Regions from separate parts of the Lysinibacillus sp. UBA6686 genome, predicted to be linked through region 1. Evidence: riboswitches for the same ligand, from Rfam matches in the RefSeq annotation. Region 1 holds a riboswitch; each other region holds the start of a gene.
The links. A riboswitch is a leader RNA that binds a small molecule or an ion and turns the genes downstream of it on or off. The one in region 1 is predicted to bind cobalamin.
Positions count from the first base shown of each region.

Region 1 (3,166 bases):
ATCAAATGATTAAAGAAGACAATCTATTAATAATAGTAAATAGCTACATCGAGCCACTCGTAGATAAAATACTAAATTTACATGGCAATAGGGATGATTTAAGTAAAAAAATAATCGATTATATTTATACGCATTTTGATGATCCTCAGCTGGATTTAAATTATTTATCAGGCATATTTAACAAAAGCCAAGCAAATTTAAGTATATTAATTAAGAAAAGCATTGATAAAAATTTCATCCACCTGTTAAATGAGCTAAGAATTGACAAGGCAAAGCAGCTACTAGTTCATAGTAATAAAAGAAATAATGAAATCGCTTCGTTGGTGGGCTATAGTAATGAAGAGTATTTTAGTAAAGTATTTAAAAAATATGTTGGAATGACACCAGCCAAATATCGAACTATTTAAATCTAGTGTGTTTTGGTAAAATAAGTATAGAATGACCGAGTTGAAAATAGAAAGGATGAGTAATATGTTCCGATCAATAGCGCCTCCAACAATGTCTTGACAGTAGAGTCTACTGTTTAAGGCATTCCACACTAGCTTGCTCTTCTTGCAATAGATTCTACTGTATAGGCTAAAAACTATATAAGTAGAAAGTAGGAATCAGAAGTGAGCGGAAAATTTGCATTTGTTTTATCTATGATTATCTTTGGGGCTATCGGTGTTTTTGCTAAATATATACACCTGCCATCCAGTGAAATTGCCTTCTGGATGAGTGTGATTGGCTCTAGTTTTTTATTGATAATTTTCATCGTTAAAAAAGAAAAAATAACGAAAGCATCCATTTTGTCTAATATATGGCCATTACTGCTATCTAGTGTAGCGTTATGTGGGAATTGGATTTTTCTATTTCAAGCGTACAAAGAAACAACCATTGCCAATGCAGCGCTTAGCTATTATTTTGCGCCAGTTTTAGTGATTTGTTTATCACCAATTGTATTAAAAGAAAAACTGTATCTAAGAAAAATTTTCTATGTAGGTGTGGCATTAGTTGGATTATTCTTTATTGTCCATAGCCAAGCTACAGAAGAAAATGGGCAAGATATCGGCATTGTGTATGGGCTTATTGCAGCATGTTTCTATACGTTGGTAACTTTTGTCAATAAGTATATTCATGGACTTAAAGAACCGTCAAACACAATTCTGCAGCTTTCTTTAGCAGCGTTATTTCTAGCACTTTATCTTAATGGAACAACTGGATTTCAAATCATGTATATCGATATAAAATCCATCAGTTTACTAATAGCATTGGGCATTGTCCATGCCGGTATAGGCTTCTATCTTTTCTTTTTAGGAATGAGTCATTTAAAGGGGCAAAGCATAGCCATTCTAAGCTATATTGACCCTCTAACGTCATTGGTAATCTCAACGATGATTATAGGAGAAAAAATGACTATGCTGCAAATAATAGGAGCTATTCTATTGCTTGGCGCGACATTTATTAGTGAAATAGATCAGAAAGAAGTCTAATTTAGCTTTAAAGGTGACATATTGACAGAAAGATATCTTTACAGTAAATTAAAAGAAATTGCATAATAGCATTAGGTGCCCATTGAGGGAGAATAGGGAATAAAGTGAAAGTCTTTAGCGGTCCCACCACTGTAAAAAGGAGTTTCATAGAGAATGCCACTAGCATGGTGCTGGGAAGGTTCTATGAAATGTTGAAATTGAGCCAGGAGACCTGCCTAATTGCTTCGATTATATAGACGATGGAAAAGTCTGTAGTTTATTTGTCATGAATAAACTGCAGGCTTTTTATATTGTCTCGAAAGATTGAAAGGGGAATAGTTTCATGCAATTATTACAGCACACGATTAAAAAAATTCAAAATGCGGATAGCCGTATGATGGAGAAAGCTAGGGAATATATAGACTCTCTGAGCAAGCCACCTGGAAGCTTGGGGAAATTGGAGAATCTTGCTGTACAGCTTGCTGGTATTACAGGAGAATTATTTCCTAAAATTGAGAGCAAAGCAATTATTGTCTGTGCAGCAGATCACGGTGTTTGTGAGGAAGATGTAACTTCAAATCCACAAAAGGTCACCTTTTTACAAACATTGAATTTTCCAAAAGGGCTTACGGGTGTTTGTGCAATCGCCAACATAACCAATGCTAAAATTATAACGGTTGACGTTGGTGTAAAAGAAGATTTACCGCTTGATGCTGGTGTCATTCTTAAGAAAATTAAATATGGGACAGATAATATGGCAAAGGGTCCAGCTATGTCAAAAGAGGAAGCTATTCAATCCATCGAAGTAGGAATTGAAGTTGCAACGAACGAAATAAGAAACGGAGCGGATGTTCTTGGAACTGGTGAAATGGGTATTGGGAATACAACACCAAGTGCGGCTATCCTATCCGTGCTTCATGCCTGTCATCCAAATATAGTAACAGGACTAGGTGCAGGTGTGGGAGCAGGGGGAATTGCGCATAAGGTGGAGGTTATTCAACATGCTATTGCACTAAACAAGCCCAATCGCCACGATGCTATTGATATTCTTGCAAAAGTTGGTGGCTTAGAAATAGGTGCTATGGCTGGAATTGTACTTGCGGCTGCTGCAAATCACAAACCTGTTGTAATTGATGGCTTTATTTCTACGATTGCTGCTCTCATTGCCTTTGAGCTTGAGCCAAAAGTAAAGGACTACATCATTCCTTCCCATGCCTCAGAAGAACCAGGGGCTAAAATAGCAGCCAAGTTGCTTGGTGTTGAACCAATGCTACATATGAATATGCGTTTAGGAGAAGGCTCTGGTGCAGCTTTAGCATTTCCAATTTTAGATGCAGCTTGCTCTATGATGAAAAACATGGCAACACTTGAGGAATCTGTAGTGCTAGTAGAATCGAAAGAATAGATCGTAACAAAAAGTATAACAAGCCCATATTCAAAACTATTTGGGCTTGTTACTATTTATAAAATGCCTATGCCCGATTGAGCTTTCGTAAAGGCAAACGCCATTTCTTCATATAGGAAAGAATTCTTAGCACTGTTATCATACCAAATAATCCATATAAAAAGAGGTCGCCTGTCAATACTTCTAGACCAATCATAAGTCCTGCAAGAGCTGCCCAAACCCCGTAAATTTCATCACGTAATACGAGAGGCTTGCGTCTTGCTAAAAGATCTCGAACTATGCCGCCTCCTGAACCAGTTAAGACAGCAGC
Region 1 covers NZ_DKJS01000081.1:20,873-24,038, forward strand. The annotation lists gene B2R82_RS21845 (response regulator transcription factor) at 1-407, shown strand, start outside; gene B2R82_RS21850 (DMT family transporter) at 612-1,472, shown strand; cobalamin riboswitch at 1,529-1,705, shown strand; gene cobT (nicotinate-nucleotide--dimethylbenzimidazole phosphoribosyltransferase) at 1,795-2,856, shown strand; gene B2R82_RS21860 (trimeric intracellular cation channel family protein) at 2,924-3,166, opposite strand, start outside.

Region 2 (3,166 bases), on a different contig from region 1:
ATCTTTACAATTGCAGAACTATCCTATCGTTTTATCGAAATGCCGATTCGTAAGGATGGGTTCCGCTGTTACTTTAGACAGTACTTTGTATTCAATAAACACAAATGGGGAAGCTTCACGCTTGCCAGGAAAATTTCAACCACGCTCATTCCACTTTTCCTCCTAGTATTTTTTACAGGAATGACAGGGGTTGTGGGCGAAGAAAAAATAGAATCGATTGAATCACGGCCAACGACTATTAAAATAGATGGTGGAACAGAGCAGCATTCAACCCATCATGATGCTGAAAAGGAGCAGGAAACATCTCAGCCAGGTTCGTTAAGTGATGAAGAAGAGGGTGTTGATTCAAATACGGATCAAAATGCAGTAGAGCCTGAGCAGGGGGAAAATGAGACAGAAGTTCATGAATCGTATAGTGGAATATTAGCTATTGGCGATTCTGTAATGATAGATATTGCTCCGAGCTTACATAATATCTACCCCAGCATTACGATAGATGCAAAGATTGGTCGCCAAGTTTCACAAGCGGTTAAATTAGCTCCTTATTATGCAAGCTTTAATCAACCAGATAAAGCAGTCATCATTCAGCTTGGAACAAACGGGTATTTTACCAATACACAAATTGATACTCTTTTAAAGGCTTTTTCCAATGCTGATATTTATTTAGTAAATACGCGTGTACCTCGTTCTTGGGAGGGGAAAGTAAATCAAGCATTGCAACAGAAAGCACAGGAATATGAAAATATTACTTTAATTGATTGGCATGCAACTGCAATTAACCATCCTGAGTTTTTCGCTCCAGACGGCGTACATTTAGAGCAAAAGGGGATTGCTTCTTTAACAAATCTAATTCAACAAGCTATAGATGCGATTCATTGATTCGTATAAAAATCATAAATAGCCCGCAAACATTTTTTACAAATATTTAAGTATGGTTGAAACCTTTTTAATGGTTGCCCGTATTACTAGAATACATTTTTAATGAATTGCACTTAAAAAGGAGAAAAACATTTTTGAACTATTGAACAAAACAATTACTTTTTGTCATGTACTTAATTACGATTGCTGATGCATACTACTCAACATTACTGATTGAACCAAAAGCGCCCCCACAGCATCAGACGATTAAAGCATCTGCAATGACAACCATTCAAGTACGGTAGCAAACCTTATAAAAAGAAACAAACAGCAAAAAGCCTGAAGACTTCTATACTTCAGCCTATCAAGCAATTGCTGCAGAGTACTAAGAAGACAAAAGAAAAAATTTATAAAGCTAAGATGGATAGATTAAGTGAAAGACACAGCTATATGCGGGGCTCACCGTTTATTATTTATCACAATCACCGTATACGTTGCTGAAAACAGATGAAACAAAAGCTGCATTTGACTGTGCAGCTTTTTGTTTTGCTTAATATTTAAATGGATAAACCCTTTTTGGATATGATTTGCCCGCTCACTCTCTATTATAATCTAATTGTGTTATCATTTTGCTTTTTAATAGGAATAGTAATATTGATACTAGATGTTTACTTCCTCTTTTAAAGCTTACTACTTCTATAAAGCATAATTCTTTTTGTTAAACTATTTTGAAAAATAGAAATATATGCTAGACTTAACATTAAGTGAATAAGAATTGCAGTATAAAGGTGCTCTTTTAAGAGCTTAATAGGGAATTCGGTTTAAAGCCGAAGCTGTTTCCGCAACTGTAAGTGTAGATGACTACAGAAAATACCACTGTCGAACAAGGAAAAATGCCTTCAGTAGATGGGAAGGTTCTGAATAGGATACACGAGCCAGGAGACCTGCCTTTATTCCATCGTATTAACTCTCTTCGGAAGCTAGGAGAACTTACGGCAAATAGACGGACAGGCAAACTACGTTTTTGCGCCTTTTTTCTGTTTTCCATTAGATGCTTCCCCATTTTGGAGAAGCATCTTTTTATTTTCGAGTTAATTGCAAAAACATTCACGAAATAATAAAAATAGGAGGTTTTACAAATGGTTCGTTTCAAAAAATGGTGGCATTTAGCGTTAGTCCTACTTTTAGCATTTTCGCTCGTAACACCATCAGCCAGTGCAGCAGTATTACAGCCTGTAAGTCAAGAAGCACAATCAGCAGATTTTGATGTTCAGTTATCAGTAAAAGGTTTATGCGGTACTGGTTCATGCCATGAAATTTTAGAAGGAACAACAGTAAATGTTCAAGAAGGGACAACTGCGCTAGAGCTTGTAGAGCAAGTATTAGATGCCGAGGGTATTCCTTATGTAGTAGTTTCTACTCAATATGGTCCATATCTTCAATCAATTGATGGACTTGCGGCAGGCAGTTTAAATGGTTGGGATGGCTGGGTCTACACTGTAAATGGATATAGCCCCAATTTTGGATTAGCTGAGTATGAATTACAGGCTGATGATGTCGTTCATATTTATTACACTACATGGGCTAAATTAGAAACAGCAAGTGTAATTGCAGTAAATGATAACAATCCATCCGTTACGGTAAATTTAACTGGTGATTTATTTACGACACCAAACGGCTCTAATTTAGCAAACTGGACAATTAACACAGGGACAACAGCATTAACAGCTCAGTCAGTTACTATAAATGCAAACCAACAAGCTGTTATTACATTTGCAGGTCAAGCACAAGCAGGTACTATTACCATTACAGCCTCTGCTAATGCTTTATTCGGTAGTTCAGCAAGTGAGCCACTTGAAGTAAAAGTACAATAGCTAGATAAATGGATACTGACAAGATGAATTAATTCAGCTTGTCAGTATTTAATTATTTATAAAGGAAGTGAGTGTTTATATGACTATATGGAAAAAGCAGCTACATATAGCAGTTATTTTTATTTTAATCGTATCGCTATTTTCTCCAGTCACTGCAATTAAGGCACAGCATTTTGAAGGGGATTTACTCGATCCTACTCCAAACATCAATGATATTGAACCCGATGATTCAGAAGAGCAGGATAATGCTACAGAGTCTAAGAATGAAATAGATGTAGAGGATTTAACAGAACAGGAAAAAGCACCGCATACAGATGAAGAAGCTGAATTAGATGATCTTATACCATTAGAAGATGCAGCGGAACTAGCTCCATTAGTAGAAAATGCGCCCATTGCAATTAGCGATATTCAGCTAAACACTGAGGAACCTTTAC
Region 2 covers NZ_DKJS01000085.1:179,377-182,542, reverse strand. The annotation lists gene B2R82_RS23780 (acyltransferase family protein) at 1-879, shown strand, start outside; cobalamin riboswitch at 1,628-1,824, shown strand; gene B2R82_RS23775 (DUF4430 domain-containing protein) at 1,998-2,732, shown strand; gene B2R82_RS23770 (S-layer homology domain-containing protein) at 2,812-3,166, shown strand, end outside.
Region 2: it holds a riboswitch for cobalamin, as region 1 does, so the genes downstream of both, B2R82_RS23775 (DUF4430 domain-containing protein) here and cobT (nicotinate-nucleotide--dimethylbenzimidazole phosphoribosyltransferase) in region 1, are expected to answer to the same signal.

Region 3 (3,166 bases), on a different contig from region 1:
GCTACGATTATAGAAATAATCATTATTAATCTAAATATCAGTTTCCTAGTATTTAATTTATTCATATATTCACCTTCTTTACGCAAATTAAGATAAGTGTACCATAAAAATTTTACGTTCTGACACAATAAAGGTAGGGATGAATGATGGAAAAAGAAATTTTGCAGCTTTTTAGTAATTTAACAGAGCGTGACCGTGAAATTCAATACGATTCTTACGAAGAATTGATGAAAATTATGCAAGAACCAGTTGATTGGACATATGCAGTTTGGGAACAACTTGTCCAAGCTCTTACATATAAAGATGGTCATATGCGCGCACTTGCAGCACAATTTTTATGCGCATTAGCAGCTAAAAGTGATCCAGAAGAAAGAGTATTGGAGGACTTTTTAAAGATTTGGGCTGTAACATATGATGAAAATACTGCAACGGCAAGGAATACTCTACAGGCCATCTGGAAAATAGGTTTAGCAGGGCAGGTACAACGGGATTTAGTTATTTCTTATTTGGCTAAAAGATTTCAGACATGTCTAGATGAAAAACATCCAACATTAATACGTTATGATATTGTAGTATCTTTTAAGAAATTATATGATGCTACGAATAATTCAAAGGTGCTAGACATTGTGAAACGTTTAATTGAGGAAGAGCAAGATATGAAATACAAAAAGAAATATAGGGCAGCCATTCGTTAAAAATAATGGAATGGCTTTTTTTAATGCAAATCCTTTTATGAATAGAAAAAAGTTTACTATAATATAGGAAAAAAGTAAGGGGATTCATACATGAGCATTTATAATTATTTAGTAAAGAAGCCAAACGGTGAGATTTTATCAATGGAGACCTATCGAGGAAAGACGCTGTTAATTGTCAACACAGCTAATCAATGTCGTTTTACATATCAGTTCGAAGACTTGCAAAAAATGTACGATAAATATGGCAAGGAAAACTTTGTTGTGTTAGGCTTTCCTTGCGATCAATTTGGAAATCAAAACCCTGAAGATGGTGAGCAAACTACACAACTTTGTCAGGTTAACTATGGTGTAACATTCCCGATTTTTGAGGTAGTGCAGGTCAATGGTGATGCAACACATCCACTGTTTAATTATTTAAAGCATGAGGTCGATTACCGCGCATTTGGAAAAGCAAGCATGCAGGAAAAAATGCTAGCAGAATCAATAGTTCAAATAGCACCTCGTTTTTTAGAAGGACGTAATATCCGCTGGAATTTCACAAAATTCTTAATCGATGCAAATGGTAAAACAGTAGAACGCTTTGAGCCTACTGATTCTCAGCTTGATATCGAGCAGGCTATTGAAAAAATACTATAAATTTCTAGTACAACTATAAAACTTTTATCTTTATAGTTTTTCATAATAATATGTGATAAACTGCTTTATAAGTGAATAGCTCTTGCAGGATAAGGGTACTAAGATAGTATAATCGGGAATTCGGTGAAAATCCGAAGCTGTTTCCGCAACTGTAAGTACAGGAATCATAATCGTAGACCACTGTCAATTTGATGGGAAGGTTTTTATGACATACATTACATTAAGTGATGTACACTGTACAAGCCAGGAGACCGACCTTTATTTGAACGTATAAATACTCTTCGGAAGCTAGGAGGATATACGGCAAATACGTAGTCTCTTTCGTATCTATATACGATTCTAATTATGTTATTTTCGTCGTTCCTTAGGAGTAGGAACGGCGTTTTTTATTTTGATTCAGCCCCTTATATGGGCAGGATAGAGGTTTTCTTCCTATCAGTGGGCGTTTTATACGCCTTTGAATCAAGAAAAATCCAGACGCAATTACGTTAGGGCACAATTGATTGTGTAAAGAAAGTGAGGATTTAGAGTTGAAAAAAGATGCGCGTTATTCTTGTTATCCATTTATGCGTGAAAAAGCATCTACAGTGGATTTTGAAATACGAACAGATAGCCTTACTACACATATAGGAATGGCTTTGACAGCAGTAAAAAAAGAGGCAGTAGAGGTTGTTGCACAAGATCTCTATACAATCCTACCAATGGCCTACCATGTTAATGGCTCGGTTCGAGGTAAATTAGCGGTCAGTGAAGAGGATTTAGCATGGCTAAGTGCTCGCTATGATTTTTATGTTAGTTATGTGAAAGAGGAGATTCAGAGCTTTGTATTACCTCAAGGAACAGAGGCTGCTACTGCATTACATGTATGTCGTAGTGAGGCAAAAAAATCTTATCGTATTTTGCATAAGGTATCTGACGAAAAGGAAGTACCGACAATTCTTTTTGATTATTTAGGACTACTAGCCAATGTATTTTTTGTGATGGCTGTTTATATGAATAAGCAAGCAGGGATTGCTGAAATTCCGTTTGAAAGCAAGTCATACCCTATGAAAAAGAAAAAGGAGAATAAATAAAATGAAGAAATTGTTGAAGCTTCAATGGCTTTCAGTAATGATGCTGTCGCTCATATTAGTAGGTTGTGGTGCGAAGGATGAAGCAACTACTAAAGAAGATATTACTAAGGAAGATCAAATCGAAAAAGCAAGCTATAAAGTGAAGGATGACCGTGGTATAGAGGTTGAGTTTGATGAAGTACCTAATACAATTATTTCATTACAACCAAGCAATACAGAAATTTTATTTGCTTTAGGTGTTGGCAATCAAATTGTTGGGGCAACTGACTATGATACGTATCCGGAAGAGGCACAAAAAATTGAACGTGTTTCTAATTCTGTTACATTTAATAGTGAGCGTATTTTAGCTTTGAAGCCAGATGTGGTCATTGCTTATACAACAGGAAAAGATGAAGATAACTTAAATGCTCTAAAAAGTCTTGAAGATGCAGGTATAAAAGTATTTGCCATTCAATCTGCAGCTTCATTTGATGATGTATATGGAGATATTGAACAGATAGCAACGGTTATGGGAATTGAAGATAAAGGTGTAAAATTAAACGAGGATATAAAATCAAAAATTGCTGAGGTACAAGCAAAAGTTAAAGATGTAAAAGCACCAAAAAATATCTATTTAGAAATTAGCCCAAAACCAGACATCTATACAGCGGGCTCTGGTACATTCCAACAGGAAATTTTAAATATTGCCAATGTAAGCAATGTATTTGCTGAACTCCAAGGCTGGAAAAAAGTAACCGAAGAAGATGTTATTGCGAAAAATCC
Region 3 covers NZ_DKJS01000011.1:56,623-59,788, forward strand. The annotation lists gene ytvI (sporulation integral membrane protein YtvI) at 1-65, opposite strand, end outside; gene B2R82_RS03175 (hypothetical protein) at 147-695, shown strand; gene B2R82_RS03180 (glutathione peroxidase) at 786-1,331, shown strand; cobalamin riboswitch at 1,408-1,605, shown strand; gene B2R82_RS03185 (hypothetical protein) at 1,862-2,404, shown strand; gene B2R82_RS03190 (ABC transporter substrate-binding protein) at 2,406-3,166, shown strand, end outside.
Region 3: it holds a riboswitch for cobalamin, as region 1 does, so the genes downstream of both, B2R82_RS03185 (hypothetical protein) here and cobT (nicotinate-nucleotide--dimethylbenzimidazole phosphoribosyltransferase) in region 1, are expected to answer to the same signal.

Region 4 (3,166 bases), on a different contig from region 1:
GTGATACCTGTTTGATTTAATGCATCCTTCACAATTTGAAAATCTCGTTCTTGATCAAGCTCCAATAATTTTTTGTGAGGTGTTCTTCCCATACTTACTAAATCATGTACTGTAAAGTCAAATAAAACCGGTGTTTCTTGACTTACTACCGCCAAATTTTTAGCAATGTTTTTACTTGATTGCTTAAAAATATCCTGCTCATTTAACAGAACCGTACCATTTTCAGGCTTTAATAGGCGGTACATATTTTTTAATAAGGTTGACTTCCCGCTACCGTTTGGACCAATTAGCCCAACAAATTGCTGTTCCCTTATTTGCATACTAACCTCATGTAATATGCGTTGATCCTGAATGGAATAGGATACCTGCCTTGCTTCTAATGTCATAGGTTTAATCTCCTTCACCGAAAGAATAATTATTACGGCGCAGTAGCCAAATGAAAAATGGTCCTCCACAAAAAGCTGTAATAATTCCAATTGGCATTTCTTCAGGAGCTATCAAAATTCGAGCAATCGCATCTGCCCAAACTAAAAAAATACCTCCTAATAAAGCACTAATTGGTATTACATATTTATAGTTAGAACCTACAATTATGCGAACAATATGTGGAATAATTAAGCCAACAAATCCAATAGAGCCGCTTACTGCAACAAGCACACCCGTTAATAAAGATACTAGTAGGATAAGCTGTAAACGAAACTGTTGGATATTGACACCTAATGTAACTGCTGCCTCTTCCCCAAGCAATAATAAATTTAAATGACGATAATGGAGCCACAGTAAGGCAAACACGACGATAAAAATAGTTGTAGGAATAATTATATTACTCCATTTTGCACCAGCTAGACTTCCAAGCATCCAATACATAACTGCCTTAATTCCACCCTCTTGCTTTGCCATCATTAAAATAAAATTCGAAATAGCAGATAAAATAAACGATACTGCCATTCCAGCAAGTAAAAGTCTAAAGACAGATATTTTTCCTCCAACACGGGCAAGGAAAAACACTAACAATATGGCTAGTAGTGAGCCTAAAAATGCAGATACTGAAAGAGCAAAAATTCCTAGGAATGAAAATGCACCTAAAATAATAACAGCTGTAGCACCGACTGTTGCCCCTGAGGATATTCCTAATATGTATGGTTCAGCTATAGAATTACGCACAAGAGCCTGTATAGCTGCTCCTGCAATTGCTAAGCCTGCTCCTACAATGGCAGCCAACAAGACGCGTGGCACCCGTATTTGCCAAATAATAATTTCTTGCGAGCGACTCCAATCCTGCTCTATAAAATTTTGGACGATTGGAATTTTGGACAGAATAACCTGCCACACATAAAGAGGTGTGATGGAAACAGATCCAACCATAACAGCCAAAGTCATAGAAATGATTAGTATTAGAAACAAAGACAGTGATAATAGTATAAATTTTTTATTCATATGTATAATACTCCTAATCAACCGTAATAGATATGAAGCAATAAAAAAGAGTATTTCATGCATAGTATGCATAGAAATACCCTAGAATCATCAACAAAGTCAGAAAGATTTCCTTCTATTGTCCGTAAATGCGTTCATCCTCGTGGGCATTACAACTATCACTAAATGGCAGGTCTCCTGGCTTCGAATCAACGTTTTATGATTACCTTCCCGTTCCTAAAACAGTGGCTAAATCATCATAAAACTCCTCATTACAGTTGCGGGACAGCGTCGGATTTTCACCGACTTCCCTTTTAAGTGACACTTTATATAAGATGCCACACCATTAGTATCCAAACTATTAAAATTATGACGATTCTATCATACATTTAAGTAGTTAGTCTATTAATTATCATTGAGTTAACTAAATTATAATTATAGGTTGACACAAATATTTTATTTTCATACACTATTTATAACTTTAATAGACAGGAGTGAAATTATGGCAACAGTTGCAGAACACTCTCATCATAGATTAAGAACAGTAGATATTGCCTATATTGGATTATTTTCAACGTTAATGATGATTGGTGCAAATATTACTTCTATTGTCCCTTTCATGTCTGTAGGTGGAGTCCCCATCACATTGCAAACTTTCTTTGCTATATTAGCTGGACTCGTTCTTGGTAGTAGAAAGGGTGCGCTTGCTTGTACGGTATATATGTGCATTGGCTTAGCTGGTGCACCTGTATTTGCACGTTTTGGTGGCGGCTTTGGACAAATCTTGAGCCCTACATTTGGCTTTATTGTCACATTTATTTTAGCTGCATTTATCGCAGGACTGATTGTTGAGCGCAGCGGCACAAAGAAAAGCTATATTGTTGCAGCAGTAATTGCTACAGCTATTAATTATTTACTAGGGACAAATTGGATGTACTTTGCTTATAAGCTATGGGCTAGCGCTCCAGATGCTTTCAATTATAAGATGGCCTGGCTTTGGATGATGCCGCCTTTGCCTAAGGATATTATTTTAGCAGTCTTTGCTGGTATTTTTGCGCATCGACTACAAAGGATATTAAAAATAATACCAATAAAATAGTTGAATTCTTAAAACGCCGATCCTACAAAGATGGCGTATTTCTTATAATCCTTCCATTATTTCTGCACATTTATTTGCTACATTAGGTGTAAATAGTGAGGAGGAATAAAGGATGAAGATAAAAAGAAGTTGGTTTATCAGTTTCCTGACAGTAATTACTTTCCTAACGTTATCAGCTTGCTCTGACAAGACAGAATCAGGGACGAAAAAGGACAATGACATTGAGCAGAATACAAAGATGGATCATTCAACAATGGATCATTCTAGCTCGGGTGAGGTGCCCGTAGCGTTGAAAACTGCCGTAAACCCTAAATTTCCAGAAGGAAGCACAGCTATTATTACCAATGGACATATGGAAGGTATGGAGGGAGCAAAAGCAACAATTGTAGGCGCATATGATACTACTGCATATATTGTCTCCTATGATCCAGCTACAGGTGGTGAGCGTGTAGAAAATCATAAGTGGGTTATTCATGAGGAATTAATTAATCCAGATTTAGCTCCATTAGCCTCTGGTACTGAGGTTAAGACAAATGCATCTCATATGAAGGGAATGGAAAATGCGACTGTTCGGATTGATAAAGCAGTCCAAACGACTGTTTATATGATTGATTACACAGCTACTACAAATGGAGATTCTGTAAAAAATCA
Region 4 covers NZ_DKJS01000065.1:17,413-20,578, reverse strand. The annotation lists gene B2R82_RS16990 (heme ABC transporter ATP-binding protein) at 1-386, opposite strand, end outside; gene B2R82_RS16985 (FecCD family ABC transporter permease) at 391-1,437, opposite strand; cobalamin riboswitch at 1,588-1,779, opposite strand; gene B2R82_RS16980 (biotin transporter BioY) at 1,919-2,515, shown strand; gene B2R82_RS16975 (YdhK family protein) at 2,628-3,166, shown strand, end outside.
Region 4: it holds a riboswitch for cobalamin, as region 1 does, so the genes downstream of both, B2R82_RS16985 (FecCD family ABC transporter permease) here and cobT (nicotinate-nucleotide--dimethylbenzimidazole phosphoribosyltransferase) in region 1, are expected to answer to the same signal.